Regions from separate parts of the Thioalkalivibrio sp. ALE16 genome, predicted to be linked through region 1. Evidence: predicted binding sites of a transcription regulator. Region 1 holds the regulator's gene; each other region holds the start of a gene.
The links. The regulator FliA, encoded in region 1, starts transcription of late flagellar genes. The targets are predictions, from matches to a motif close to GCTAAAGTTNNNNNNNNNNCNGCCGATA.
Positions count from the first base shown of each region.

Region 1 (9,525 bases):
CGGCGCAGGAGAAAAAGCATGAACGTCAGACGATATCGGGCCCGGGACATGCGTGACGCGATGCGCCAGGTGCGCGAGCAGCAGGGCGAGGACGCGGTCATCCTGTCCAGTCGCCGGGTCGACGGCTGGCTGGAGGTGGTCGCGGCGCTGGAGGACGGCGCAGCGTCGGAGCCGGTAGCCGCGCAGGACGCGCCCGCGACGAGCCGCGAAGCGAGCACAACCGCCCGGCCGGCTCGCGAGCGCGGCGCCGGTCAGGCCGCAGCGTCGTGGCCGGCCGACCCGGAGCTGACCGCCATGCGGCAGGAGCTGCGCGACCTGCGCAGCCTGATGACGCGCCAGTATGCGGAGAGCGAAGAGGCGCGCTGGGCGGCCCGCCACCCGCTGGCGGCGGAATGCAAGGCGCGCCTGATCGACCGCGGGTTCAGCGAGGCCCTGGCGCGCAGCCTGGCCGGAAGCATTCTCGATGACAGCTCGCCGGAACAGGCCTGGGAACGCCTGCGGGCACGGTTGTCGGGCGCGATTGCCACCCACCGACCGGACATCCTGGACGAGGGCGGCCTGCTGGCACTCGTCGGGCCCACCGGCGTTGGCAAGACCACCACGCTGGCCCGCATCGCGCTGCGCCAGATCCGCCGCATGGGCCCGGATTCGGTTACGCTGGTCACCCTGGACAGCCAGCGCATCGGGGCCACGCGCCAGTTGCAGGCCTTCGCCCAGATGGCGGGGATCTCGGTGCGGGTGCTGCAGAACGCGCGAGAGTTGCGCGAACTGGCGCGCCGCGTGGAGGATGGGCACCTGATCCTGGTGGATACGGCGGGACTGGCCCCGCGGGCAGTGGAGGACGAATCCTTGTTCGCGCACCTGCCGCCGGACATCCGGGCCGAGAGCTGGCTGGTGGTGTCGGCGACGACCCAGGGGAGCGCATTGCGGCGGGTGCTGGAGGCATTTCGCAAGGCGGAGCCCTCGGCGCTGGTGCTGACCAAGCTGGACGAGGCCGAGGAGCTGGGCGAGGTCCTGTCCGTACTGCTCGATCAGCACCTGGGGCTGGGGTTCGTCAGTGATGGCCAGCGTATTGCCGAGGACTTTCACCGGGTCGATACCGGGTATCTGACCCGACTGGCCCTGGAGGATGCCGCCGATGAACCCGGGGCAGCGGCCAATGCCCGCGAGACCTGGGCGGCCGAGCGCCTGGCGGAGATGGAACCGCCGCGACGCGCGCGCGCCCAGGCACGTCCGGCACGGGCGGCGGAGCCCGCCACGCTGGAACTGATTCAACCGGTCGGGAAGGGGCGCTATGCCACGCACTAACAAGCCGTTGAAGGTCATCGCGGTTGCCTCGGGCAAGGGCGGGGTGGGCAAGACCAACGTATCGGTGAACCTGTCGGTGGGCCTGGCCCGGCTCGGGCGCGAGGTCATGCTGTTCGACGCCGATCTGGGCCTGGCCAACGTGGACCTGCTGCTGGGGATGCGTCCCGAGCGCACGCTGCACGACCTGGTGACCGGTGATGTGGACAGCCTGGAGGATGTGCTCGTCCAGGGGCCGGACGGGGTAAAGGTGGTGCCTTCGGCTTCGGGGATCGCGGCGATGGCCAACCTGACGCCGGCCGAGCATGCCGGTCTGATCCATGCCTTCAGCGCCTATCGCAAACCCCTGGATGTGCTGATCGTGGACACCGCGGCCGGCCTGCAGGAATCCGTGACGTCGTTCTGCCGCGCGGTCCAGGAGACCCTGGTGGTGGTCTGCGACGAGCCCGCCTCGATTACCGACGCCTATGCCCTGATCAAGGTCCTGCACCGCGATCATGGCCTGCGTCGCTTCCGCATGGTGACGAACATGGTCGACGGCCGCGAAGGCGCCGAGCGACTGATGCAGAAGCTCAATACCGTCTGCGGCAACTACCTGCCGGAGGTGGTGCTCGACCTGGCCGGCTATATTCCGATGGACGATCACCTGCGCAAGGCGGTGCAGAAACGCGCGCCAGTGGTACAGCAGTACCCCGGGAGCCCGGCGGGGAAGGCCTTTGCCGAACTGGCACGGACCGTGGACCGCTGGCCGGTGGGGGGCGGTGACCACGGTGGCGTCGGGTTTTTCGTGGAACGGATGCTGCAGAGCGCATGATGACGACGCGTAATCGACTTTCCGGCTATCAGGCGACCTCCGCGGCCAGCGGCGGACACGAACAGCTGATTGCCGATCACGTCGAGCTGGTCCACCGCATCGCCCATCACCTGATGGCGCGGCTCCCCGCCTCGGTGCAGGTGGATGATCTGATTCAGGCGGGCATGATCGGGCTGCTCGAGGCGGCGCGCCAGTTCGAGGGCGGCCAGGGCGCGACCTTTGCCACCTACGCCGGCATCCGCATCCGTGGCGCGATGATCGACGAGCTGCGCCGCAGTGACTGGACACCGCGTTCGGTGCACCGCAACAGTCGGCGTATTGCCGCGGCGATCCAGACCGTCGAGGCGCGCGAGGGGCGGGCGGCGCGTGGCAGCGAGGTCGCCGCCGAGCTGGACGTGCCGATCGACCGGTACTACGAGATGCTGCAGGATCACGCCGGGGCCCACCTGTTCGCTTTGGACGACCTCGGCGGGGGTGACGACGGGGCTGATCGCGTGATCGAAGGGCAGGAGGTGTCGCCGGCCCGCACCCTCGAGGCCGGTGAGTTCCGTCAGGAACTGGCCGAAGCCCTCGGCGACCTCCCCGAACGCGAGCGGCTGGTGCTGTCGCTCTACTACATCGAAGAGCTCAACCTGCGCGAGATCGGTGCCGTGCTGGGCGTGACCGAGTCGCGCGTCAGCCAGATCCGAAGTCAGGCCACCATTCGACTGCGTGCCCGCCTGGGTTCGTGGCTCGAAGACGGTACGGCTTTGCAGTTATTCTAAAACCCACCCTACGAATCCCGGAGTGACGTGTGGACAAGGGAATGAAGATTCTCATCGTGGACGACTTTTCCACGATGCGGCGCATTATCAAGAACCTGTTGCGTGATCTTGGCTTCAACAATACCCAGGAAGCCGACGACGGCAGCACCGCGCTGCCGATGCTGCAGAACGGGGATTTCGACTTTCTGATCACCGACTGGAACATGCCCAACATGCCGGGGATCGACTTGCTGAAGGCCGTGCGCGCCGACCCGAACCTCAAGTCCATGCCGGTGCTGATGGTGACGGCGGAGGCCAAGCGCGACCAGATCGTCGAGGCGGCCGAGGCGGGCGTGAACGGCTACGTGGTCAAGCCGTTCACCGCCGAGACGCTGAAGGAAAAGATCGACAAGATCTTCGAACGCATTGAAGCACAGGGATAATCATGCGCCTGTGACCGATATGCCCGGCGCCCGTGGCACCGACCGCCGCGGGCGTTGTCCGAAACCTTCCGCGCCGTACCCGCAAGAGGCTTCTCATGACTGAACAGGAACACCCACCACGCGACGATCAGCTGGAGCTTGCGCGGCAGCTGGTCAAGACGCTGGAGGCGGGCGACGACACGGGCGCCCGGGCGCTGGTGCAGGATCTGGCACGCCCCTATGACCGCGAACTCTTCGACGAGCTGGGCAAGCTGACCCGTGATCTTCACGAGGCCCTGCAAAGCTTCCGCGGCGATTCGCGTCTGGTCGAACTGACCCAGGCGGAGATCCCGGACGCAAAGGAACGCCTGAATTACGTGGTCACGATGACCGAACAGGCGGCCCACGACACCATGAATGCCATCGAGTCGAGCCTGCCGATCGCGGAGTCGTTCAGCCAGCAGGCGGCCGACCTGACGGCGAAGTGGACGCGCTTTCGCAACCGCCAGCTCTCGGTGGAGGAGTTCCGGGACTTTGCCCGCGAGCTCGACACGTTCTTCGCGCAGGCGGGGGAAGACACCGAGGAGCTGCGCCGGCTGCTCTCCGAGGTGCTGATGGCACAGAGCTATCAGGACATTACCGGCCAGGTGATTCGCCGCGTGATCCAGCTGGTGACCGACCTGGAAGAGAACCTGGTGTCCCTGATCCGGCTCTCCAGTGGGCGCATGGAGCAGGTCGAGGCGGCCGAGGCGTCGCTTGAACAACGCGAGGCGGACCGCAAGGGTCACGGTCCCAGCGTGCCCAAGACTCAAGATTCCGCCGCGGATGTCGTTCAAGGACAGGACGAGGTGGACGATCTGCTATCGAGCCTGGGCTTCTAGGCAGTTCCCCTCATGCGAATGGCGCCACGCGACCGGAGAGACTGAATGGCCATCGACCCCAATGACGAAATCCTTCAGGACTTCCTGATCGAGGCCGGGGAACTGCTGGAGGGGCTCAACGAGCAACTCATCGACCTGGAACAGAATCCGGATGACCGGGATCTGCTGAATGCGGTCTTTCGTAGCTTCCATACCATCAAGGGCGGAGCCGGCTTCCTGAGCCTGGACCCCCTGGTGACCGTGTGCCATCACGCGGAGGACGTCTTCAACCTGCTGCGTAACGGTGAGCGGCGGGCGGACAGTCACCTGATGGACACCATGCTGCGGGTGCTGGATACCCTGAACGTGATGTTCGGGGACCTGCGCTCCGGCGTGGATCCCACGCCCGCCGAGGCCGACCTGGTGGAAAACCTCCGGCGCATGGCGAACAACGAGGACGTGGCGGCGGAGCCCGCCGCGCCGCCGCCCCCGGAACCCGAGCCGGAGCCAGAGCCCGAACCGCAAGCGGATACGGATGCGGAACCGGCGGCGGATGGCGACGCGATGGTCGGCGCCGATGACGAGATCACCGACGACGAATTCGAGGCCCTGCTCGACAGCCTGCACGGCGATCAGCCGCCGAAGCCCGTGGAGACGGGCTCCACCGCGGGCGATGCGGCCGGAGAAGAACCGGCTGCGGAGGATGCGAGTGGCTCCGGCGACCTGATCACCGACGACGAATTCGAGAACCTGCTGGACGAGCTGCAGGCCAAGGGCGCCGGGCCGGCCGCTACCGGGGCAGTCCCCAGCCCCGCAGACGACGAACCTGCGGAAGCCCCGTCGGCGAAGCCCGAACCGGCCGAAACGGAGAAGGCCGCCGCGCCCGCCGATACCCCTGCAGGAGTCCAGGGCGGTGGCGGCGCGCGTGCCGGCGGCGGGGGTGCCGAGGGGGGCGGCCGGGCAGCCCCGCAGGGCGAGACTTCCGTGCGCGTCGACACCGAGCGCCTGGACGAGATCATGAACCTGGTGGGCGAGCTGGTACTGGTGCGCAACCGGCTGAGCATGCTGCGCTCGCAGCATGTCGATGACGAGCTGGGCAAGGCGATCAGCTCCCTGGCCCTGGTGACCTCGGATCTGCAGACCTCGGTGATGAAGACCCGCATGCAGCCGGTGAAGAAGGTCTTCAACCGCTTCCCGCGCGTGATCCGCGATCTCTCCCGCAATCTGGGCAAGGAGATCGAGCTGGAGATCTTCGGCGAGGACACCGACCTCGACAAGAACCTGGTCGAGGCCCTGTCGGATCCGCTGGTGCACCTGGTCCGGAATGCCGTGGACCACGGCATCGAGACCCCCGAGGTACGCGAGGCGGCGGGCAAGCCGCGCAAGGGGACCGTAGTGCTGGGGGCCGCTCAGGAAGGCGATCACATCGCGCTGCTGATCAAGGACGACGGCGGCGGCATGGACCCGCAGGCCCTGCGGCGCAAGGCCGTGGAGAAAGGCCTGATGGAACCGGCCATGGCCGAGCGCATGACCGATCGCGAGGCCTTCAACGTGATCTTCATGGCCGGCTTCTCGACCAAGACCGAGATCTCCGACGTCTCCGGCCGCGGGGTCGGGATGGACGTGGTCAAGACCAAGATCTCGCAGCTCAACGGCACCATCGAGATCGACTCCGAGGTGGGCGTGGGCACCACGCTGCGGGTCAAGCTGCCCCTGACGCTGGCGATCCTGCCCGCGCTGATGGTGATCCTGGATGGCCGGCGCTTCGCCATCCCGCTGGCGTCGGTATCCGAGATCCTGGATCTGGACCTGACGAAGACGCATTACGTGGATGACCAGGAGGTCATCATCGTGCGCAAGCAGGCACTGCCGATTCACTACCTCAAGCGCTGGCTGAAGCCGGGCCACGAGCCCGAGCCGCGCAAGGACGCCCATGTGGTCGTGGTGCATACCGCCGATCGCAAGGTAGGTCTGGTGGTGGATGACCTGGTCGGTCAGGAAGAGGTCGTCATCAAGCCCCTTGGGCAGAATCTGCAGGGCGTGAAGGGCCTGGCGGGCGCCACGATTACCGGGGATGGCGGGATCGCGTTGATCCTGGATGTCTCGGATCTGGTGACCATCCTGATGCGGCAACTGCAGATGTCCGGCCGTCCCCGCCGCGCATCGCGCACGAGCGAGGGCTGAGGATGCCGATCAGGGTTCTGGTCGTCGACGACTCCGGGTTCTTTCGTCGGCGCATTGCGGAGATTCTGGATTCCGACTCGGGCATCGAGGTGGTCGGCTCGGCCGAGAACGGCGAGCAGGCGATCGCAAAGGTGCGCGAGCTCGACCCCGATGTCGTGACCATGGATATCGAGATGCCAGTGATGGACGGCATCACCGCGGTGCGCAAGATCATGGCCGAGAGTCCGCGGCCGATCCTGATGTTCTCCAGCCTGACTACCGAAGGCGCCCAGGCCACCCTGGATGCGCTGGAGGCCGGGGCGGTGGACTTCCTCCCCAAGCGGTTCAGCGACATGGCGGGCGACGAGGACAGCGCCCGCATGCTGCTGCGCCGCCGGGTGCGTTCGCTGTCGCGCAGCCGCGCGCGCTCGGCCAGCGCGCCGGGCACCAGCACACCGGCCCGCGAGTCGCGGCCGACCGCGCGGCGGGAAGAAGCCGACCGTCAGGCCGCAGACGCTGCCAAGCAACAGCCGCCGGTCGCGCGCACCCGGCCGCCAACACCCCTGCGGCAACTGCGGGCGGTCCTGATCGGGACTTCCACGGGGGGGCCGGTCGCCCTGCAGGAGGTGCTGAAACCGCTACCAGCCAGTTTCCCGTTGCCGATTGTGCTGGTCCAGCACATGCCGGCCAGCTTCACGCCGGCCTTTGCCGACCGGCTGAACGCGATGTGCAACATCGAGGTGCGCCAGGCGAAGGACGGCGATGCCCTGAAGCCGGGCGTGGCCCTGCTGGCCCCCGGGGGCATGCAGCTGACTCTGGAACGGGGCAGCCAGACCCATGTGCGCATCGCGGAGAGCCCGCTGGGCACGATCTACAAGCCAAGCGTGGACGCCGCATTCAGCTCCGCCGTGGATGCGCTGCGCGGACAGGTCCTCGCGGTCGTGCTGACCGGGATGGGTGCGGACGGTCGCGAGGGTGCGCGGGCGCTGAAAGGGGCCGGGGCGCAGGTCTGGTCGCAGGACGCGGCGACGTGCGTGGTCTACGGGATGCCGGCGGCGGTGGCAGAGGCCGGTTTGTCCGATCACGTCTATCCGCTGCCCGAGATCGGTCCCGCGCTGGTCAAGGGGTTCTGCTGACATGGATATCCTGAGCCTCATCGGGGTGACGCTGGGGCTGGTGGCCGTGCTCGGAGGCAGCATTGCCAAGGGCAGCGGCCTGGGCGCACTGTGGAATGCTGCGGCGTTCGTGATCGTGGTGCTGGGGACGCTGGGGGCGACCCTGGTGCAGGCGCGCCTGACGGTGTTCATGCACGGGATGCGGATCCTGCCGTGGGCCTTCAAGCCGCCGAAGATCGACAACCGGGCCATGGTCGAGCAGATCGTGGAATGGTCGCATGTGGCGCGCAAGGAAGGCCTGCTCGGGCTGGAGACCCTCGCCGACGAGGAGAGCGACGGCTTCGCTCGCAAGGGGCTGCAACTGCTGGTCGACGGTAGCGAGCCGCAGACCATCCGCCAGATCCTCGAGGCCGACCTCGACAACCGCGAGCACTTCGACATGCAGGGTGCGAAGGTGTTCGAGAGCATGGGCATCTATGCGCCGACCCTGGGTATCGTGGGGGCGGTCATGGGCCTGATGGCGGTGATGCAGAACCTGGCGGATCCGAGCAAGCTGGGGGCGGGGATCGCCGCGGCCTTCGTGGCGACCATCTACGGGATCGCCTCGGCCAACCTGCTGTTCCTTCCGCTGGCCAACAAGTTAAAGTCGATTATTCAGAACCGCTCGCAACACCAGCAAATGCTGATGGAAGGCCTGATCGCGATCGCCGAGGGCGAAAACCCGCGGAATATCGAAAGCAAGCTGAGTGGCTTCATCCACGAGTGAGGTCACCATGGCGCGACGCAAGCGGGCGGAGGAACATCAGAATCACGAAGCATGGGCCATTCCTTACGGGGACCTGGTCACGCTGCTGCTTGCGTTCTTCGTCGTGATGTACGCGATCTCGTCGGTGGATGATGGCAAATATCGCGTGCTGTCGGAGTCCCTGGTGGATGCCTTCCGGGCGCCCATGCAGGCGGAGCCGATTCAGGTGGGGGATCCCACCGTGGCACGCGACCGCACCCCGCAGGATCTCCGCGCACTGGTGCCGATCGAGGTCCAGCCGGGGCTGGTGGAGGACGGTCCGCAGCCCATCGACATGGCGCTGAGCGGGATGCTGGACGACAGCCCCGACGACGCCGGCATGCAGGCCTTTCTCGACGAACTGGCGGAGACCGCCCGCGAGATCGAACAGGCCATGGCGCAGTGGATCGACCAGGGCGACCTGCGCGTGACCCGGGAGGCCTACTGGCTGGAGATCGAGATCACCAGCCGCCTGCTGTTCCCGTCCGGGTCGGCGACGCTGAACCCGGAGGCCGAGGCGTTGTTGCAGGAAGTGGGGGGCATCCTGGCCCCGCGGGTGTCGCGCGTCCACGTGGAGGGGCACACCGACAACGTCCCCATCCAGACGGCGGTCTATCCTTCCAACTGGGAGCTCTCGTCGGGACGCGCCGCGGCGGTCGTCAGCGTGTTCGAGGAGACGGGTGTGGACCCCGAGAATCTGGTGGCCCTGGGGTATGGCGAACACCGACCGGTGGCCAGCAACGAAACGGCGGAGGGCCGTGCCGAGAATCGGCGCGTGTCCATCGTGGTCTTGCCCGGGGCGCGGCCACGCGCCGAGGGGGCGCAGGAACCGGAGCGCCTGCGCGAGGATCTTCCGCCCGCGCCGCTCCCGACGGATGGAGACACACCATGAAGGTCTGGGCGGTGGCAAACCAGAAGGGCGGGGTGGGCAAGACCACGACCACCGTAACGCTGGGCGGCCTACTCTCCGGTCCGGAGCAGCGTGTGCTGCTGGTGGATGTGGATCCGCATGGTTCGCTGACGGCCTATTTCGGCCACGATCCGGAAACCGCCACGCGCGGGGTATACGAACTGTTCAGCCAGTGCGCCGAAGGGGCCGACCCGGATCCCAACGGGTTGATCCGCGAGACCCGCTTCCCGGGGCTGGATCTGCTGACCGCGAGCACCGCCCTGGCCACTCTGGACCGCCAGCTCGGGACGCGCAGCGGCATGGGCCTGGTGCTGAGGCACGCGCTGGAGAAGGTCTCCGACCAGTATGACTACGTGCTGCTGGATTGCCCGCCGATGCTGGGTGTGCTGATGGTGAATGCGCTGGCGGC
Region 1 covers NZ_KB906358.1:144,202-153,726, reverse strand. The annotation lists partial or broken gene flhF (flagellar biosynthesis protein FlhF) at 19-1,126, shown strand; gene F627_RS0106120 (MinD/ParA family protein) at 1,295-2,119, shown strand; gene F627_RS0106115 (RNA polymerase sigma factor FliA) at 2,116-2,883, shown strand; gene cheY (chemotaxis response regulator CheY) at 2,925-3,305, shown strand; gene F627_RS0106105 (protein phosphatase CheZ) at 3,401-4,165, shown strand; gene F627_RS0106100 (chemotaxis protein CheA) at 4,211-6,328, shown strand; gene F627_RS0106095 (chemotaxis response regulator protein-glutamate methylesterase) at 6,331-7,443, shown strand; gene F627_RS0106090 (flagellar motor protein) at 7,445-8,188, shown strand; gene motD (flagellar motor protein MotD) at 8,196-9,098, shown strand; gene F627_RS0106080 (ParA family protein) at 9,095-9,525, shown strand, end outside.

Region 2 (9,525 bases), on a different contig from region 1:
GTCCTCCAGACGCCCGCGCCCCAGCGCGGTGTAGGACTGGTCGGAATCCCCGGTGACATAGGTGAAATACACCCGGTGGTTCGCCGCGAAGTCCGGGTGCAGCACGACATCCAGCAAGCCGCCCTGGCCGCGCGCCACGACCTCCGGCACACCCTCGACCGAGCTCACCTCGCCATCGCGCACCTGTTTCAGCGCACCCGTCCGTTCGGTCACCAGATAGCCGCCGTCCGGCAGGAAGGCTACCGACCAGGGATGCTCCAGACCACCGGCTACCCGCACGAGATCGAATTGTTCGTACTCGCTCGAGATGCCTTCCTCGACCACTTCGCCGGCCAGGGCCGAGCCCACCAGCGCCAGCCCCGCGACCAGCGCACCGGTGCGGATGGCGTAGCCTCGTGTCATTGCCTCTCGCATGCCGTACCTCCCGTTATCTGCCATTGCAGAAATGGGACACGACGACCGGGGGATTGTTCACGCGACGGCGTGGTGTGCCGAATCAGGCCTCCGGGCGCAGGTGCGGGAACAGCAGCACGTCACGGATCGACGGGCTGTTCGTCAGCAGCATCACCAGGCGGTCGATGCCGATGCCCTCGCCCGCCGTGGGCGGCAGGCCATACTCCAGGGCGCGGATGTAGTCAGCGTCGTAGTGCATCGCCTCGTCGTCGCCGGCGTCCTTCTCCGCGACCTGGGCCTGGAAGCGTTCGGCCTGGTCCTCGGGGTCGTTGAGCTCGGAGAAGCCGTTGGCGATCTCGCGCCCGCCGACGAACAGCTCGAAGCGATCGGTCACGAACGGGTCGTCGTCGTTGCGCCGCGCCAGCGGCGAGACCTCGGTCGGATAGGCGGTGATGAAGGTCGGGTGGCGCAGCTTGTTCTCGGCGGTGTACTCGAAGATCTCGGTCCACAGCTTGCCGAGGCCGAAGCTCTGCTTGATCGGGATCTCCAGACGCTCGCAGTGGGCGCGCACCTTGTCGATGTCCGCCAGGTCGTCACTGCTGATCTCCGGGTTGTGCTCGAGGATCGCCTCGCGCACCGTCATGCGGGTGAACGGCTGGCCGAAATCGTAGGTCTCGCCCTGGTACTCGATGGTGGCCGTGCCCAGCACGTCCTCGCACAGCCCGCGCAGCAGCGTCTCGGTGCGGTCCATCAGCGCATGGTAGTCCACGAACGCCTCGTAGAACTCGAGCATGGTGAACTCGGGGTTGTGGCGGGTGGACAGCCCCTCGTTACGGAAATTGCGGTTGATCTCGAAGACCTTCTCGAAGCCGCCGACCACCAGGCGCTTCAGGTACAGCTCCGGCGCGATGCGCAGGTACAGCGGCATGTCCAGCGCGTTGTGGTGGGTGGTGAACGGCCGCGCAGTCGCGCCGCCCGGGATCACCTGCATCATCGGGGTCTCCACCTCGATGAAGTCCTCGCGCTCGAAGTACTCGCGGATGTAGCGCACGATTCGGGTGCGGGTGCGGAACAGCTCGCGGCTGTCCGGGCTGGTGATCAGATCCACGTAGCGCTGGCGGTAGCGCTGTTCCTGGTCGGTCAGGCCGTGGAACTTCTCCGGCAGCGGGCGCAGGCTCTTGGTCAGCAGACGCAGCTCGTCCAGCTGGACGGTCAGCTCGCCGGTCTTCGTCTTGAACAGCGTGCCCTGCCCGCCGACAATGTCGCCCAGGTCCCAGTGCTTGAAGGCCGCGTAGACGCCCTCCGGCAGGCGGTCGCGCTGGGCGAACAGCTGGATGTCCCCGGACTGGTCGCGCAGGCGGACGAAGCTCGCCTTGCCCATCACGCGCTTGCCGATCATGCGCCCGGCCACGGTCACGCGGATCCCCTGCCCCTCCAGGGCCTCGCCTTCGGTGTCGTCATGCGCGGCGTGCAGATCGGCCGCCAGGGCATCGCGGCGGAAGTCGTTGGGGAAGGCCGGGCCGGCCTCGCGCAGCTCGTTCAGCTTGGCGCGCCGCTGGGCGATCAGCTTGTTCTCGTCGGTAATCTCGGTCATCGGGAATCCCGGTAAAAGATAGCGTTACAGCCCGCTCTTCAGGCTGGCTTCAATGAACTGATCCAGGTCGCCGTCGAGCACGGCCTGGGTGTTGCCGACCTCCACGCCGGTGCGCAGATCCTTGATCCGCGACTGGTCGAGCACGTAGGAGCGGATCTGGCTGCCCCAGCCGATGTCGGACTTGGTGTCCTCCACCGCCTGCTTCTCGGCATTGCGCTCCTGCAACTCGCGTTCGTACAGCTTGGCGCGCAACTGATTCATCGCCATCTCGCGGTTCTTGTGCTGCGAACGTCCCGCCTGACAGGCGGTGACCACCCCGGTCGGGACGTGCGTGATGCGGACCGCGGAATCGGTCGTGTTCACGTGCTGCCCGCCGGCGCCGGAGGACCGATAGGTATCCACCCGCAGGTCGGCCGGGTTGATCTCGATCTCGAAGTTCTCGTCGATCTCCGGGGAGGCGAACACGGAGGCGAACGAGGTATGCCGGCGGTTGCCGGAATCGAACGGCGACTTGCGCACCAGACGGTGCACACCGGTCTCGGTGCGCAGCCAGCCGAAGGCGTACTCGCCCTGGATGTGCACGGTGGCACTCTTGATCCCGGCCGTCTCGCCTTCGGAGAGCTCGGTGACCTCGGCCTTGAAGCCCTTGTGCTCGGCCCAGCGCAGGTACATACGCAGCAGCATATTCGCCCAGTCCTGGGCCTCGGTGCCGCCGGAGCCGGCCTGTATGTCGAGGTAGGCGTTGGCCTCGTCCATGTCGCCCGAGAACATGCGGCGGAATTCGAGCCCCTCGACGCGCGCGGTCAGGGCGTCGACATCGGTCTCGACCGACGCCGCCGTCTCCTCGTCGTCATCCGCCTCGGCCATCTCCAGCAGGTCCCGGCTCTCGTCCAGCTGAGTGCCGATCTCGCGGATGTTGATGACCACACCCTCGAGCTGGGCCCGCTCCTTGTTCAGGGCCTGGGCCTGCTCCGGGTCGTTCCAGATGTCGGGGTTTTGCTCCAGCTCCCGCTGGACTTCTTCCAGCCGTTCTTCCTTGGCCGGGTAGTCAAAGATACCCCCTAAGGGCGTCCAGGCGGCCCTTCAGGTCATCGATCCGGGAGTACAGCGCGTTCAGTTCCATGGCAGTTTCCGTCGGGTGTCGTGGCGCGCACGGCACGTTCCATCAGGTGGCGAGAAAAGCCGCGCAGTATAACACCGGCACGCGGCTTCAGGGCCGCCGTGGGCGGCGCCAGAAGGCCAGTGTCTGGCGGCGGTCGAGCCGCAGCGCGGGTTGGCTGGACTGCGGGTCCACGAACTCCAGCGCACGCAGTTCGCCGCGGAAAAGGCCACGCACCCCGGGCGCAACCACATCATCGGCCACCGATTCCAGCAACTCCAGGCGTCGCTCCGGGGACGGCGGGGCCCCCAGCGCGTCGACCGCGACCACCGTTTCACCGGACTCAGCCGGCGCGCAGGCCGGATCCGGACACCAGTCGATACCGGCGCCCCGTGCCAGCCAGCGGCCGATCGCCCCGCCCCCGCAGACCCGTCCCACGCCGCCGCGGGTTTCGCCAACAAAGCCCGGCGTCCACAGCCAGAGGCCGTGCACCGCGCCACGCCCCTCGCGCTCGCGTTCCACATTGACGGGATGCTGGAACCAGGCCATCTGCAAACCGGTCGCCAGGACCTGGAGACGCCGCGCCACCTCGCCCTGCAGCGAGTGGGCCACCATGGATCGACCGAGCCCGACAGACGGCGGCGGTGCCGAGGCCTCACCCTCTGCGTCCAGCTGCAGCTCCCACAGGCCGTCTTCGCCCAGGCACAGGGTGGCGCCGGCCGCCTCCAGTTCCGGCTGCGCGGCCGCCCACAGCGCCTCGCGCTCGACATCCGCCACGGGCTCCACCGGCGAGGCCACGAGGTCCTTCATCCCGGGCGTCAACTGCACCGGCTGGGCCAGCCAGGTCCGCGCCCCACGCCCCCGCGGCTGATACCCCAGGCACTCGGCCAGCGCGGCCTCCCAGCCTTCCGCGCCCGGCCCCGCACCCACGGGCCGGGCCCGTCCCAGCCAGCGGGCCAGACGCCGCACGGGTCGCGACGCATCGTCCCGAGTCGCCCCGGGCGAGGCCCATAGCCCCGGGAGCAGGTACCGGACCCGCCGTTCCGCACCGCCTCCAGTCATTGATCGGACCCGTAACGCCCCTTGGGAACGTCCCGCTCCCCGGCTGGATCGTTCTCGATCCCCGGGGCCACCCGTCCCTCGTCGTCATAGGGGAACCGGATGTGGCCATAGCGCAGGACCAGCACCGCACCGGCCAGGATCAGGATGCCTGCCGTCACCGCGATCAACTCCCACTCCGACATTTCCTTCATGTCGATGATCACGTAGCGTGCCAGCGCGACGATCGCGATATAGATCGGCAGGCGCACCGGCAGGCGCCGGGATCGCAGGTAGATCCCGACCATGGCCAGCACTTCGAGAAAGATGAACAGCAACAGCAGATCGGCCAGCCCCACCCACATCGCCGAGATCATGGTGGCGATCTCCTGCAGGATCGCGATTACGGTGGCCACGGCAATGACGACCAGCACCGCCACCTCGACATGATGCAGGGCGCGGCGCCCGGTGTGTTCGATGTTCATGACTCTCCCTTGTTGCGAGGATTCGCGAATCCAGGACTCGCGCCATCGTATCACCCGCTCCGGGCCTGAACGTGCGCTTGTCCATCTGGTCTATAACACTAGATACAGCCAGTCTGGCCCTTGCCATGCGCCACCGCTTTCCCATTATCGGCAGCTTTTCGCCCCTCCGCCGACGCGCGGGATCGGTGGGCGCCGTACTCGCCGGCCTGGCTCTGCTGGCACTGGCCCTGCCCGCGGCCGCGGAGGACTATCCGGCCGACTCCAGCATCGACTGGCAGAGCTGGGACAGCGAGCTGTTCGCCGAGTCCGAGGCGCGCGAACGCCCGATCTTCTTCTACTTCCACGGCCAGTGGTGCACCTGGTGCCGCGACTTCCAGGACGAATCCCTGGAGAACCCGTCGGTCGTGGATGTCATCGAGGCGCACTACATCCCTGTGCTCGTCGACCTGGACGAACGCGCCGACCTGTTCCGCCGTTACGGCGGGCGCGGCCTGCCCTTCGTGGTCATCGTCAACGCCGAGGACGAGATGCTGACCCGCTTCACCGGCCACGTGAATGCCCGTGACCTCGAGAGCATCCTCCAGGCGCAGCGCGACATGTTCTCGGTCACCGGCCGCGAGATCACACCGGACGACGCGGCGATCGACGGCCTCGAGGCCTTCATGGAGATGCTCGACGAGGTCTATGACGAGCGCGCCGACCGCCTGAGCGGCAGCGCCACATTCGGCACGCTCAGCAAGCGCCCGCAACCCTGGACCTACCGCTACCTGCTGGCCCGTGACGACTGGGAGGAACGCATGCCCGGCCTGCTGGACCAGATCGCGGAGGATCTCTACGACGAGGTCGAGGGCGGCTTCTTCTTCTTCCACGATCCCGACCAGCGCGACCCGGTCCTGGCCCTGGAGACCTCCAAGCGCCTGGATCAGAACGCCGCGTTCCTGTGGCTGTTCTCCGAGGCCTACGAGCGCATCGGCGACGAACACTACGCGGAGATCGCGCGCGGCATTCGCGACTATCTGCGCGACCACCTGTGGGACGCCCGTCAGCTGCGCTTCGGCAACAGCCAGTACGCCGACCGCGACTACTATCAGCTGGACCCGGAGACCCGCACGCAGACCGACCCACCCCGGGTCGACCGCAACACCTATGCCGACACCTCGGGCCAGGCCATCGCCGCGCTCGCCAACCTGGCGCGGGTACTGGAAGACCGCGACACCCTTGAGTGGGCCCGCGAGGCGCTGGAGGCGCTCGACCGCTATCTGCTCACCCGCAGCGGCTACCTGCACGGCATCACCGCCGGCGGACGGCCGGCGATGGAGGGCTACCTGCCCTCGCAGATCTGGCCGGAGATCGCCCGCCAGGAACTGGCGCGCGCCGTGGAGGCACTGGATCGCGAACGTCCGGACCTGCCCGACCCGGTCGCCGCGCTGGATCGACTGGAGCCCTTCTTCGACGCGGAGCTGGGCACGCATGCCGAGCGGATCGGGACGGACCTGGAGCCCTGGTCGGAGACCCGCACCCAGGCCGCGCTCGCCTGGTGGCTGTATCGCCTGCCCGACGACGCGATCGAGGCGTCCCATATTGACCGCGACACCGTGCGTGACCGCCTGCGCATCGAGCCCGGCGCGGATCCTGACGACGTCGCCCTGGGCTTCGACGCCCTGCGCCGGGGCTTCTGACGCCAGACCGGATCAGCCCTGCTGACGAAAACCCGCAACCTCGTTCTGTAGCTGCTGCGCCAGCCCTTCGAGGGCCTCTACCGCCTGCTGCATCTCGTTGGCCCCGTCGGCGTTGCGCACCGCGATGTCGTTGATGTGGTGGATATTGCGGTTGATCTCCTCCGCCACCTGGCTTTGCTCCTCGGTCGCGCTGGCCACCTGGCGGGTCATGTCGTCGATGGTGGTCACCGAGTCGTGGATGTACTCCAGGGTCTCGCCCGCCTCGCCGGCCTTCTCCACCGAGGTCTCGGCGTGCTGCTGGCTCACCTCCATCGCCTGTACCGCGCGGGTCGCTCCGCCCTGCAGGCGCTGGATGATCTCGCGGATCTCCCCGGTCGAGTCGTTGGTTCGCTGAGCCAGATGACGCACCTCGTCGGCCACCACCGCGAAGCCCCGTCCCGCCTCGCCGGCGCGGGCGGCCTCGATCGCCGCATTGAGCGCCAGCAGGTTGGTCTTCTCGGCGATCTCCTCGATCACCTGCAGGATGGTGCCGATGTTGTCGCTGTCACCCTTCAGCTCACTGATCACCTGGCTCGCCTGGCGGATCTCGCCGGCCAGGGTGTTGATCGCGCCCTGCGTGGCCTGCACCACGGTGCGTCCGCCTTCCGCCGCCCGGGTCGCCTGACCGGCACTCTCGGCCGTGCTCTGGGTGTTGTTGGCCACCTCCTGCACAGTGGCGGACATCTGGTTCATCGCGGTGACCACCTGCTCCACGTCGCCGCGCTGCTCGTGGGTCGCCCGGGTCAGTTCGTTGCTGCGACCCTCCAGTTGCCGCGCGGAGGCGGCGATCCCGTCGGCCGCATCCGCCACCTGCCGGATCAGCCCCGAGAGCCGGCCCATCACCGTGTTGAAGGCCTCGCCGGTGCGCCCGATCTCGTCGTCCGTGGTGACCTCCACCCGGTGGCCGAGATCCGCGCGCCCCTCGCCGATCGCCTCCAGCCCCTCGGCCAGGCGCTCCAGCGGCCGCGTCAGCACGTTCGCATAGAACCAGCCAATGCCCAGGGCCACCACGAACGCGACCACCCAAAGCGCCCACAGCAACCACCACAACTGCGTCACCAGCGCCTCGTCCACCCCCGCGGCGAGATCGCCCTTCATGGTATGGAACGTCACCCCGCCCATGATCGACAGCGGCACCGTACTCACCACGATCACCAGGATAATCAGCTTCAGTCGCAGCCCACCCAGATTCCCAATCTTCATCGACACCCTCCTTTGGCTTCGTTAACGACCACCCGCGCCCGGCCTTGAGCCCGCCAGAGTATCGCCCTGCCCAATCCCCGCCGCCCTGATCCAGCTCAACTCCAACGCCTCGCCGCAACGCGAAAACCGTATTCACCACGAAGCACACGAAGGCACGAAGAAGGGCAAGGGCAAAAGCATTTCACAGGAAGACGCGAAATTTGGAAGTGTTTATGGGCCCTCGGCAATCACAACACGCTGTGATTAGCCTTGTACTGGGGCCAATCACCTGGCGCACAACACCAGTCCCTTCCTGTCTTCCAGCCTTCCTGTTATCGCTTTTCGCCCTTGACCTGGCCCTTCTTCGTGCCTTCGTGCGCTTCGTGGTGAATAAAGCCCTCCCCGCCAGGCCCGGAACGAAAAAACCCGCGGCCCCGGACATCGGGACCGCGGGTTCGCGGTACTGCGCTGGCGCGTCGGACTAGCGGCTGCGCGCCGCCCGGTTGCCGTTGGAGGACGGGCGGCCGTTGCCGCCGCGACCGCCGCCGGGCTTGCCACCGCGGGCGTTGCGCGGGGCGCCATTGCGGGCCCCGCCGCCCGGCTTGCCGCCGCGACCGCCACGACGGTTATTGCCGTTACCGTCATTGGCGGCCGGCTTCGGCGCCGCAAAGCCCTCGGTCTCGATACGGTCGATCGGGCGCTGGATCAGGCGCTCGATGCCCTTCAGCAGCTTGATCTCCTCGCCATCCACCAGCGACAGCGCGGCACCGGCGGAGCCGGCACGGCCGGTACGACCGATGCGATGCACGTAATCCTCCGGCACATTCGGCAGCTCGAAGTTGACCACCTGCGGAAGCTGGTCAATGTCCAGGCCGCGCGCGGCGATATCGGTCGCCACCAGCACCGGCACCTGCCCGGACTTGAACTGCTTGAGCGCCTTGGTACGGGCCGCCTGGCTCTTGTTGCCGTGAATGGCCTCCGAGCGCACGCCATCCTTGGACAGCTTCTCGGCCAGGCGATTGGCGCCGTGCTTGGTGCGGGTAAACACCAGCACCTGTTCCCAGTTGTTGGTGCGGATCAGGTGGCTCAGCAGTTCGCGCTTCTGGCTAGTCTCCACCAGATGCACGCTCTGCTGCACGCTCTCGGCGGCCGTGTTGCGCGGGGCGATGTCGATCTCCGCCGGGCGAGTGAGCAGGCCGTTGGCCAGCTTGCGGATCTCGTCGGAGAAGGTCGCCGAGAACATCAGGTTCTGGCGCTTGCCCGGCATCAGCGCAATCAGCTTCTTGATGTCGCGGATAAAGCCCATGTCCAGCATGCGATCGGCCTCGTCGAGGACCAGGATCTCCACACCGGACAGGTCGATGGTCTTCTGGTTGGCGTGATCCAGCAGACGCCCCGGGGTCGCCACCACGATGTCCATGCGGTCGCGCAGGGCCTTGATCTGCGGGTTCATGTTCACGCCGCCGAAGATTGTCATCGAGCGCAGCTTCAGGTTGCGCCCGTAGGTCTTCACGGAATCGTGCACCTGCGCGGCCAGTTCCCGCGTCGGGGTCAGCACCAGGCAGCGCGGGCGGCCCGCACCGGGCTTGGGCGCATCGCTGGTGGACAGGCGCTGCAGGATCGGCAGGGTAAAGCCGGCGGTCTTGCCGGTGCCGGTCTGGGCCGCGGCCAGCAGGTCGCCGCCCTTCAGGACTTCCGGGATGGCCCGGGCCTGGATCGGCGTCGGGTGCTGGTACCCGGAGGTTTCCAGCGCGCGCAAAAGGGTATCAGCCAACCCGAGGTCGGCAAAGGTCGTATCAGTCATGGAATGCTCCAACGCTACCCGCCACTCGTTCAACAAGAGCACCCATCGGGGGAAACGAAATCAGGGGGATCACTGCGAACCGGAATGGCTCTGGATCAGATGAACGGACGCTGACGGGCGGGGCGTTCGATGGACGCACTATACGCCTTTCGTCAATGAAAAGACACTCCACCCATTACCGTATGGATATATATTTGTTTTGTGAGGGAATA
Region 2 covers NZ_KB906357.1:191,938-201,462, reverse strand. The annotation lists gene F627_RS0105390 (PQQ-dependent sugar dehydrogenase) at 1-402, opposite strand, end outside; gene lysS (lysine--tRNA ligase) at 497-1,987, opposite strand; one part of gene prfB (peptide chain release factor 2) at 2,012-3,037, opposite strand; one part of gene prfB (peptide chain release factor 2) at 3,039-3,110, opposite strand; gene F627_RS0105375 (hypothetical protein) at 3,198-3,977, opposite strand; gene F627_RS0105370 (phosphate-starvation-inducible protein PsiE) at 4,145-4,609, opposite strand; gene F627_RS0105365 (DUF255 domain-containing protein) at 4,735-6,288, shown strand; gene F627_RS0105360 (methyl-accepting chemotaxis protein) at 6,301-7,530, opposite strand; gene F627_RS0105355 (DEAD/DEAH box helicase) at 7,991-9,313, opposite strand.
Region 2: a site for FliA is predicted at 7,553-7,580, ahead of F627_RS0105360 (methyl-accepting chemotaxis protein). Genes of this name have one in related genera too.

Region 3 (9,525 bases), on a different contig from region 1:
CATCTCCTTCTCTCGCATCAGCGCTTCGGCTCGACCAGGCCCGGGTCGTCCTCGACCGGACGATTCACTCGGCTCGAAACGGCGTAATAGCGCAACATCTCCGGCTGAATGCGGCGAGTCTTTGCCCGGATGTCGTCACGCTCGGACAGTCCTGGATCGAGCCAGTCCCACCGACACTGTGCGTCAAGTATCAGCGGTTGGCGGTCATGGATATGTGCGAGTTGATCGTTGGCGGGTTCAGTGATGATCGCGCAGCAGGCGCCGCCGTCGCTTGTTGGCTCCCAGATGCCCGCCATCATCAGGATGTCCTGCGGTGCGCCCTCGGTCAGGGTGATGTAGTGCGGCTGCTTGCCCTGTTCGGTCTTGCGCCATTCGTACCAACCATCGGCCAGCACGATGCAGCGCCGGTGCGCAAACGCTGATCGAAAATACCGACTGGTGGCGACCGTCTCGGCCCGAGCGTTGATCGGTCGGGGCCCGTTCTCGACGCGCCTCGGCCGAAAGCCCCAGAACATCGGCTGGAAGGCCGCTGGCGCATCCTCGCCGGCCCGGAACGCTTCCAGATGGGTGCCGGGGGCAACGTTGTACCTGGGTACGTCGAACCCCTCGTCGACGGGGACCTGGAAGTACCGCATGGCGAGTTCGCTGGTCGCGCTATAGCGCGTCATCCGTCCGCACATGGCTTCTCTCCCTCCTGGGGTCGTGGGGGTAGCAGCATTCTCGTGTGGCCGACCTCGCGATCGCCTCCCAGTGCGGCTCCAGCATCATCACACCGGAAAATGGCCCACCGCTGCGAGTGGGTCAGGTCTTGCTATCGTCCTCCGACTGGTTCCACGGGAGACGGCCCTCGATCTCCAGGTGCAGGGCAAAGACCAGCAGTGTGCGTATGAGAATAATCAGGGCCAGCATGAGTACGTTTTCCATGGAGTACTCGATCGCTACGGTCATGATGATGTCGGCCGCGACCAGGAACTCCAGTCCGAGAATCAGCCCGCGCACGCTGCGACGGCGATAATCGACGTAGGCCTCGTGTGTGCTCATGCGGCGCATGTTCACCAGCCAAACCACTGTTGCCAGCACGAATCCACCGATGATCACGGCGATGCCGACTGCTTCGAGCCCTAGTACCAGTGCGTTGGCGATCTGAAGAAAGACATCGTTCATGTCTGCATCCTTTTCGGGTCAGCGACTTGCGGCAAGTCTACTGCCGGCGGTTGGTCGCCGCCCAATGTTGAACCGCCAGGAGTCTGTCGGGCCCGGGGAAAAACGGGGCTGAAGCGCGCCTCTTCCGTGGGGTGGTTTCGGTATGCTCGAAGGCATGTGCCCGCCCAAGGACCGCGAATCCGCACCCCTCGGCCGCGCGACCGCGACCTTCCGGTTGTATGCCGAGCTGAACGACTTCCTCGCGCCCGAACGGCGATACCAGAGCTTTGAACACGCGTTCGACGGAACCCCTTCGGTCAAGGACCGCATCGAGTCGCTGGGCGTGCCGCACACGGAGGTTGACCTGGTACTGGTCGACGGGCGGGCAGTGGATTTCGGCCACCGGCTGCGCGGCGGTGAGCGGGTGGCGGTCTACCCGGTGTTCGAGGCCTTCGATGTAGGCGACGTCTCCCGCCTGCGACCCCAGCCGCTGCGCGAACCACGCTTCATCCTCGATGTGCATCTGGGCCGGCTGGCCGGTTACCTGCGTGCGCTGGGCTTCAACTGCCTGTATGCCAACGACTTCTCCGATGAGTTCATCATCCGCACCGCGCAGGACGAGCACCGCATTATCCTCACGCGTGACACTGGCCTGCTGAAGGACGGCCGGGTGACTCACGGGCGGTACGTGCACGCTACGGACCCATTGCAACAGCTTCGCGAGGTGGTCGACCGCTTTCAGCTCGCCGGGCTGTTCGAGCCGTTCTCGCGTTGCATGCGGTGTAACGGCGAGCTCCGGTCGATCGATGGCGCTGCACTCGCCGACTCGGTCGAGCCGAGCGAGGTGCCGCCCGGGGTGCTCGAGCGCTTCGTCGCATTCGTGCGCTGCAGCGGCTGCGGCAGGGTCTACTGGCGCGGCAGCCACTACGATCGACTGCGTCAGCGCTTTCGGTCGGTCGGCATCGACATCTGACCCTGTTCGGCCCGGCATGATCTCCGAGGTCATCAAGCCCCTGAAAACGGCGATCTGCAAGATGTTCAGAAGCCAGTGCGCAGGCCCCGGATGGGGCGCGTTACACCCGGGAAACGGGGACAGATTGATTCTCTCATGCCTGACGTGACGGCGGACGGCCTGGACGCCGCCGCTCGATGCGACAGCCCATGACCTGCTCTACCCCATCCACAAAACGCCGGTTGCCGGTGAGTTGGCCGCGCTGCAGCGCCTCGCGCATCAGCGACAGCTCCTGTTCCGCGACGCCCTGCTCCACGAACCGCGCATACCGGACACATCGTTCATCGTCATCATCCCCTCAACGTGCTCGCGCGCCGCGTGGCAGCAGCAATGCGCTCCGCGAGCATCTACAGGGGCAGCGTCGTTTGTCGGCTGGCTTCCAGCTGGGTGTTCCGTGACGCCGAGGCCAGCTTGGTGACGCGCACGCCCAGCAGTCGCAGCGGTTGACCCAGGTCGATCCGGCGCAAGCAGCCACGGGACGCGGCCAGAATCGCCTGAGGGTCGTCCGTCCACGTGTCCAGCGTAAGGTCGCGAGTAACCGTGCGGAAATCGCTATAGCGCAACTTGATCCCGATCGTCCGGCCCAAGTAGCCCTTGCTACGGAGATCCCCGGCAACCCGTTCGCATAGGGCCACCAGGATGCGAGTCAGCTCGTCCCGATCCGCCCGTGGATGCAGGTCCCGCTCGAAGGTGGACTCTCGGCTGATGGATTTAGGCTCCCGCTCGGTGACTACGGGGCTGTCGTCCCGGCCATGGGCCGCCTCGTGCAGCCACCAGGCATAGGTCTCGCCAAAATGCTGGCGCAACCGATACAGATCGGCCTTCGCCAAATCGCCAATCGAAACGATCCCCAGCGCTTTAAGGCGCTCGGTCGCCTTTGGCCCTATACCGTTCACCTTCCCCACCCCCAGCGCCCAGATGCGTGTCTCGAGGTCGCCTTCGCCCAGCACCGTCATCCCCGCCGGCTTCTCCAGATCCGAGGCGATCTTGGCCAGCAGCTTGTTCGCGGCCAGGCCGATGGAACAAGACAGCCCCGTCTCGGCCTGCACCGCATCCCGAATCCCTCGCGCCGTCACTACCGGATCGCCCTTCACGTCGGTCAGATCGATGAACAGCTCGTCGATGCCGCGATCCTCGACCTTATCGGCCCGCGCCCGGACCACCTGCTTGAACTGGCGCGAATAGGCCCGATAGGCATCGAAATCCGCCGGCAACAAAACCGCATACGGCGCCAGCTGCCCCGCCTTCATCAGCCCCATCCCGGAATGCACCCCGAACGCCCGCGCCTCGTAGGTCGCCGTCGTCACCACGCCGCGCCCTCGATAATCGCCGAGCCGTTCGAACCGATACCGCCCATCTGCCCCTCGCTCCGGCACGGAGAGACGTCGCCCGCCGATCACCGCGGGCCGCCCCCGTAGCTCCGGATAGCGCAGCAGATCCACGGATGCATAAAACGCATCCATATCGAGATGAGCGATGGTTCTCACGGAATGCCAATCAGACCCGGACTCGGCTTTAAGGCACGCAGCACGCTGCGCGCCCTGAAGGGGCAGTCTAACAGCCAGCATCCCGACCACACCGATGAATTACCGCCCCATCCCACCCTACTGTGGGAGGCCAGCCTCTGGCCGAGGGGCATGGCTGGCGCTGGATCGACCAGAGGGCTGGCCTCCCACAAAAGAGAAAGAGGACACCCATCTTCTTCCTGGACGAGGCATTTCGCACCCGAAATGGGGCGATGACGCGCTCTGGCTCAGCGCGCGGGGACGCGCACGGGTCCCAGCCTAGACGAGCCCTTCGGCAACCGCTCGGGATCGCATTCCAGCGACGCAGGGGCGGTTGCGCGGCTCGCCACGCTCGCGCGGGCCGGACGACTAACCCAGCGCGTCGAGCAGCCGTGTCAGGTTGTCCCGGAACTGCTGCTGGCGCTCGGCCTCGGCCTCGCGGAACCGCGCATCCTGCTCGACCAGGGTGTTCAGGATCTGCCCGCCCGTGTCGACGGGATTGTCCAGGAACTGGAGCGCTGGCTGGCTGAAGCGTTCCTGGAGGGCCTCCACCAGTTGCTCGAGGCGCTGGGCCGCGCGGGAGTGTTCCGGCGCGTCCAGTTGCTGCGTCTGTTCGTAGGCCTGGGTCATGCGGTAGGTCTCGGTGCGCGTCATGTTCAGCTCCATCGACTGGAGCCGGTCGGTATCGAAACGCAGGTCCGGCAGCATCTCGAACGCCCGCTGGACATCGCCATGGAAGAATTCGTCCGCGAGCGAGCCGATATCGCGCACCAGCTCCTCGACGGCACGCAGTTCGTCCGGGTCCAGGTCACCCTGCACGGAGAACTGGTAGCCGCTCGCCGCGTACCGGCTGACATCCAGCCAGCCATCGGCTGCCCCGTCCTGCACCTGGACCTGGGTCTGCAGCCGCGCGTCCTGGACGCTCTGAAACCGGATCTGAACCTCCGCACCCGACTGGGTGGTGATGTTCAGTTCCAGGCTCTCGGCGCGCGAGAAGCGCTCGCTCATGGACAGGCGCGTGGTGCCAGCCAGGGTGCGCTCGGCGGGAGGCAGCCGAAAGTCTTCCAGGGCCGCGAAGGTCAGGCGTTCGGTCTCGTCCACGTCATCGGCGATGCGGCCTTCCAACAGGTTGAGACCCGACAGGATCTCCCGCGCCTCCCGAAAGCCCTGTTCCACGCCCTGGGTCGCCTGCTCCCTCAGCGCCTCCAGCTCGGCGCCCGACGCGCCGCGGGCCCGGGCATTCGCCAGACCCATCTCCACGAAGGTCGCGATCCGGTCGGCCACCTTTTCCGGGGTGAAGTCGCTGGCATCCAGACGCTTGAGGCTGCCAAGGCTTTCGCCGGGGATGGCCCGCGCCAGGTTCTGCAGGATCTGATTCTGCAGGGCGTTCAGGCTGCGGCCGGAGCCGCCGTCGGCCTGCGCAAGGCCCTGGCGCGCAAAGCCAGACCGCCCTGCGGGGCCCTTTAGGGAGATTGGGTGGAAACTGGTATCGACAGGCATGGCGGCGCACTCACACACGGGGACGGGTACGGCGTTAACGGCCGCCGGTGGAGATTCTTTAGCCTACCTTCGGGGCAAGGGAGCATCCAGTGTGGGACGGTGCCCCCTCTGCTCCGGGGGCCACTGCGTTATCCCGGCTGGGCGAATCGAGGAGCCGGGAGCTCTGCAGTTGGCCCCTGCCCCGGTGCACCAGATCCCGGATAACCACTGGGCGTTACTGGAATGACCGCCTAGTCGGAAACAGAACGGCCTGTAGGAGGCTGCTTGCAGGCGAAGCCCCTGCCCGCGTCTGGCTTTGGCAGGGGCTTCGCCTGCAAGCAGCCTCCTACGGGGCCCCGGGTCTCTCAGGGCCATCGGGGTTGGTCAGGGGGCGCGGGTGCGAGCGAAATCGGTATTGTGCGCGGGTCAAAGGGCCAGGCCTGGCCTTTTTCTCTTGGCCAATCGCTGGGCCGAGCAGCAGGATTCGCTCTTGGGGTTCGGATTATCGCGAATCGGGTGGGAGTCCGATGGACTCGCGCATCAGATCGAGCAGGCCCTCGACACTCGACGGATCCTCGGTATCGAACATGACGCCCGCGCCATGCTCATCCACCCGCATCACGATGCACTGCCAAACATAGGTCCGGCCGTCGGCGCCCTCTTCCGGGCTCACCGTCACTTTCAGTCTTGAATGCTCGGAGATACCTGAAACGGGCATCTCTACGTAAAGGCCGCTAAGGCTGACATCGCGGACCCACCCATTTGCCCGGAATGCGGGGGCACCCTGCAACGGCTGTACTTCCGCGGTCATGCGAACGCCCCTGCGTCGCCCTTCCCGAAGTTCCATCGACCACCCCCCTGCCGCGAAGCCGCAATCTCCGACATTTCCATGTGCCTCGTCCCTAACTGTCAGGGTACCGAAATGCGCACCCGCGGTCAGACGGGCCGGGTCCCGATCGTTGCGTCTCGGGACAGCTAGCTGGTATGGCCCAGGACGGACGGGGCGTCGTTTTGCGGCCGGTTCACTCGGGTCGAAACGGGGTATGCCTGCAAGGCGCTGGGCGGCAGGCGCCGGGTCATGTGACGAACCTGCTCGCAGCCCGTGATGGCGGGGTCCAGCCAATCCCAGCGGCATGTGGCGTCCAGCGCGAGGGGCTGTCGGGCGTGAATGAACGCCAGCTGCTCGGACGAGGGCTCGGTAATGATCGCGCAGCAGGCCCCACCCTCCGCGGTCGGCCCCCCCAGATGCCGGCGAGGAACAGCACGTCCTGCAGCGCGTGGTCGGTCAGGGTGATGGAATGCGGCTGCCTGCCCCGTCCGGTCAGTTGCCATTCGAACCAGCCGTCCGCCGGGATGATGCAGCGCCGATGCGCGAAGGCGCTCCGAAAGTACGGGCTGCTGGCCATCTTTTCGGCACGCGCATGGACTGGCTGCGGCCCTTCGGTGACGCCTTTCGGCCGGGCAAGCCTCAGTGCATGGTGTGAAACGTGGCCCTGGCTTGCTCGTCCGCCCGGAACGCCTCGATGTCCGTGCCTGGTGCCACGTTGTACCGCGGGGCATCAAGGTCCTGGTCAATCGGTGTCTCGAAATAGCGCCAGGCCAGTTCGCTGGTGGCCGAGTAGCGCGCAAATCGTCCACACATGTCGTCTCGCCTTACCGGGCCGTTGCGTCGATCCGCCCCTGCAGTCTTGCGATCCGTGCCTTGGCCCGGGGCCCGGATCCCAGTTGCCCGGCATACTGCAGCGCGCGTTTCCAGTCCCGGCGCTGGTGCTCGTGGTATTTGGCCAGCGCCTCCAGTGCCTCCTGGACGCCCTGCTCCGCCAGCGCCTCCCAGACGGGCACGGCCTGGTCATATCGCCCCTCGCGACGCCATTCGCGCGCAAGCCACAACCGGCCGGCTGGCGATAGCTGGTGCTGGTGTGATTCGAGCAGCCGCCGGGCAGTGTCCGCGCCCTGCAGGCGTTCCTGTAGGCGCGCGGCGCCCTCCACCGACGCCCCATGGGCCGCGGGCTGTAACAGCACGGACGCCAGCGCCGGACCCAGCAGGGTCAGGGACAGGATGTCGTCGGTGTTGTGCCGGACGACGCGCTCCAGTTCCTCGCTGCGCCCGGAGGCAAGATAGGCCTTCCAGGCCCACGGGGCCTCGGCCCCGGGCAGATCGTCCTGACGATCGAGTCCCAGCAGGCGCTCCTCGACCGTTCGCAGGCGACAGTCCGGCCAGGCGTGGCTAAACAGGCTGCGCACCGGGTGCAGGAAATCGGTGTGCGCGGCCTCCGGCGCATCCGGGCGTCGCTGCATACGACGACGATCTCGGAGCAGCGGCAGATCGAAGGTCTTGCCGTTGTAGCTGACGAGGTGGTCGCACTCGCTCAGCGCGGCGTCGACCGCTTCCAGCAGGGCACCCTCGCCCGCGAACGCCGTCATCAACCACTGACGCAGGCGGACCCGGTCATCCCGAAGGGTCGCCAGCCCGACCAGAAACGCGACCGTCCCGGCACCCCCGGCGAGGCCCGTGGTCTCGGTATCGATAAAACCCAGGCGCTGATCGGTGTTCCAGAACGGCATTGCCGGTTCGCGCGCCCGTGCCAGGGTATGCCGGCCATGGGCGTGGCGATCCGGCATCGCGCGGTCGAGCTGGATCACCTGTGGCGTCAGGAGTTCGCCATCCAAGCGCCTGGCCAGTTCTTCGGGCGGGATGGCGGATTCGGCGGCTGTACGGTTCGGCCGTGTTCGACCGGTGCCCGCCCCACCCATACGGTCGAGCCGGGCCCGGATCTCGTCCAGCACGTTGCCCTTGCCCGATGCGGCCCCGGCACTGTGAGGATCCGCCGAGGTCCGGCCAGGGGCCGGCGGTTCGCTACCGGACTGGCGGCGCAGGGTGTTCAGGCGGTCATGCAGACCCATGGGATTCCAGGCCCTCCAGGACCGTGATCGCAGCCTGTTTCGGCGAGAACCCGCGCACCTCGTCACTGGCCAGGATGGGTCCGATGCAGCCCGGACAGCCGTGGGCACAGTCGCACTGCCGGATGAGGGTCAATGCGTCGCCGATGACCCGTTGGCGCGCATCGAACAGGGGCGCGGACAGGCCGACGCCGCCCGGATAGTGGTCGTACAGAAACACGGCCGGGCGAAAGCGGCCCTCCTGTTCCGGATCGCACTCGCCGCCATCCAGCGTGCGCAACTGGCCGCGGCCGTTCGCGCCCACGGTGGCAAACCAGCGGGCATCACCATCGCCCACCGCCCGGCCCAGATCCTGCGGCTCGGACATCACCACCAGTGCGGCCACGTGGTGCATGGCGTAGGCGGCACCGAGAAAGCCATCCAGGGCCTCGTGGCGAGAGGCGAAGCGCTGTTCCAGCGCCTCGGGTGCCATCTGCCACCAGACGGCCGTGGTGTGCATCTCCTGGTCCGGCAGGTGGATGTTGCCGTAGCCGATGTTCTCGTGGGTGTAGTAGCGGATCTTCTTGTAGCCGGGAATGCGCCGGACGATGTGGACCTCGCCGCGTGCGGCCTCGCCCTGCCCCGCCGGGCTGCGTTCGAAGCCGTCGAGGATCTTCAGGCGGGTGTAGTCGATGGCGTCGGTGTAGTAGTCCGCGCGGGTGCGCGTGACGAAGGCCTTGCGCCCGGTCCAGTCCAGCCGCTCAACTTGGTAGGGCACGGCCTGGACCAGATAGATCGCCCCTTCGTACAGCGTCTCGGCCGCGCTGGAGAAATCCACCTCGGCGATGATCTGTTGCTGGCCGTCGGTCGTGTCCACGACCACGAAGTTGCCCTCGGCGACGGAGCGCAGGCTGACGCTCTGGGCGGGGTAGCTGTCCTCGGTCCAGTGCCAGGTATCCGACTCGCGGTGCAGGACGCCCTGCTCCTCCAGGTAGGCCAGCAGAGACTCCAGATCCTCGCCACCAAAGGTCTCGCCCTTGCGGAAGGGCAGCTCGAAGGCCGCGCAGCGCACGTGATCCAGCAGGATCAGAAGCTGATCCGGCGCGATGCGCGCCTGTTCCGGGGACTGACCGAGGAAGAACTCCGGGTTCCGGATGATGTACTGGTCCAGCGGATCGGAACTGGCGACCAGCACGCCCAGCGACGGGCGGTTACGCCGGCCGGCCCGGCCGAGACGCTGCCAAGTGCTGGCAATGGTCCCGGGGTACCCGGTCAGCAGGCAGACATCGAGGCTGCCGATATCCACCCCCAGCTCCAGCGCGGAGGTGGCGATGACGCAATCGACGTTGCCGCTGCGCAGCGCCTTCTCGGTCTGGCGGCGCTCGTTCGGGAGGTAACCACCCCGGTACGCCGCGACGCGCGAGGCCTTGCGCGGGTCGTTGTCGAACACGTCTTTCATGTAGCGGGTGATCACTTCGACCATCAGTCGGGTGCGCGCAAAGATGA
Region 3 covers NZ_KB906359.1:161,357-170,881, reverse strand. The annotation lists gene F627_RS0107150 (SOS response-associated peptidase) at 18-668, opposite strand; gene F627_RS0107145 (DUF1622 domain-containing protein) at 802-1,164, opposite strand; gene F627_RS0107140 (Mut7-C RNAse domain-containing protein) at 1,307-2,116, shown strand; partial or broken gene F627_RS17325 (transposase) at 2,250-2,438, opposite strand; gene dinB (DNA polymerase IV) at 2,503-3,723, opposite strand; gene F627_RS0107125 (DUF5610 domain-containing protein) at 4,030-5,160, opposite strand; gene F627_RS15965 (PilZ domain-containing protein) at 5,642-5,986, opposite strand; partial or broken gene F627_RS16380 (SOS response-associated peptidase) at 6,115-6,781, opposite strand; gene F627_RS0107110 (ribonuclease H-like domain-containing protein) at 6,793-8,043, opposite strand; gene F627_RS0107105 (DEAD/DEAH box helicase) at 8,030-9,525, opposite strand, start outside.
Region 3: a site for FliA is predicted at 5,196-5,223, ahead of F627_RS0107125 (DUF5610 domain-containing protein). Genes of this name have one in related genera too.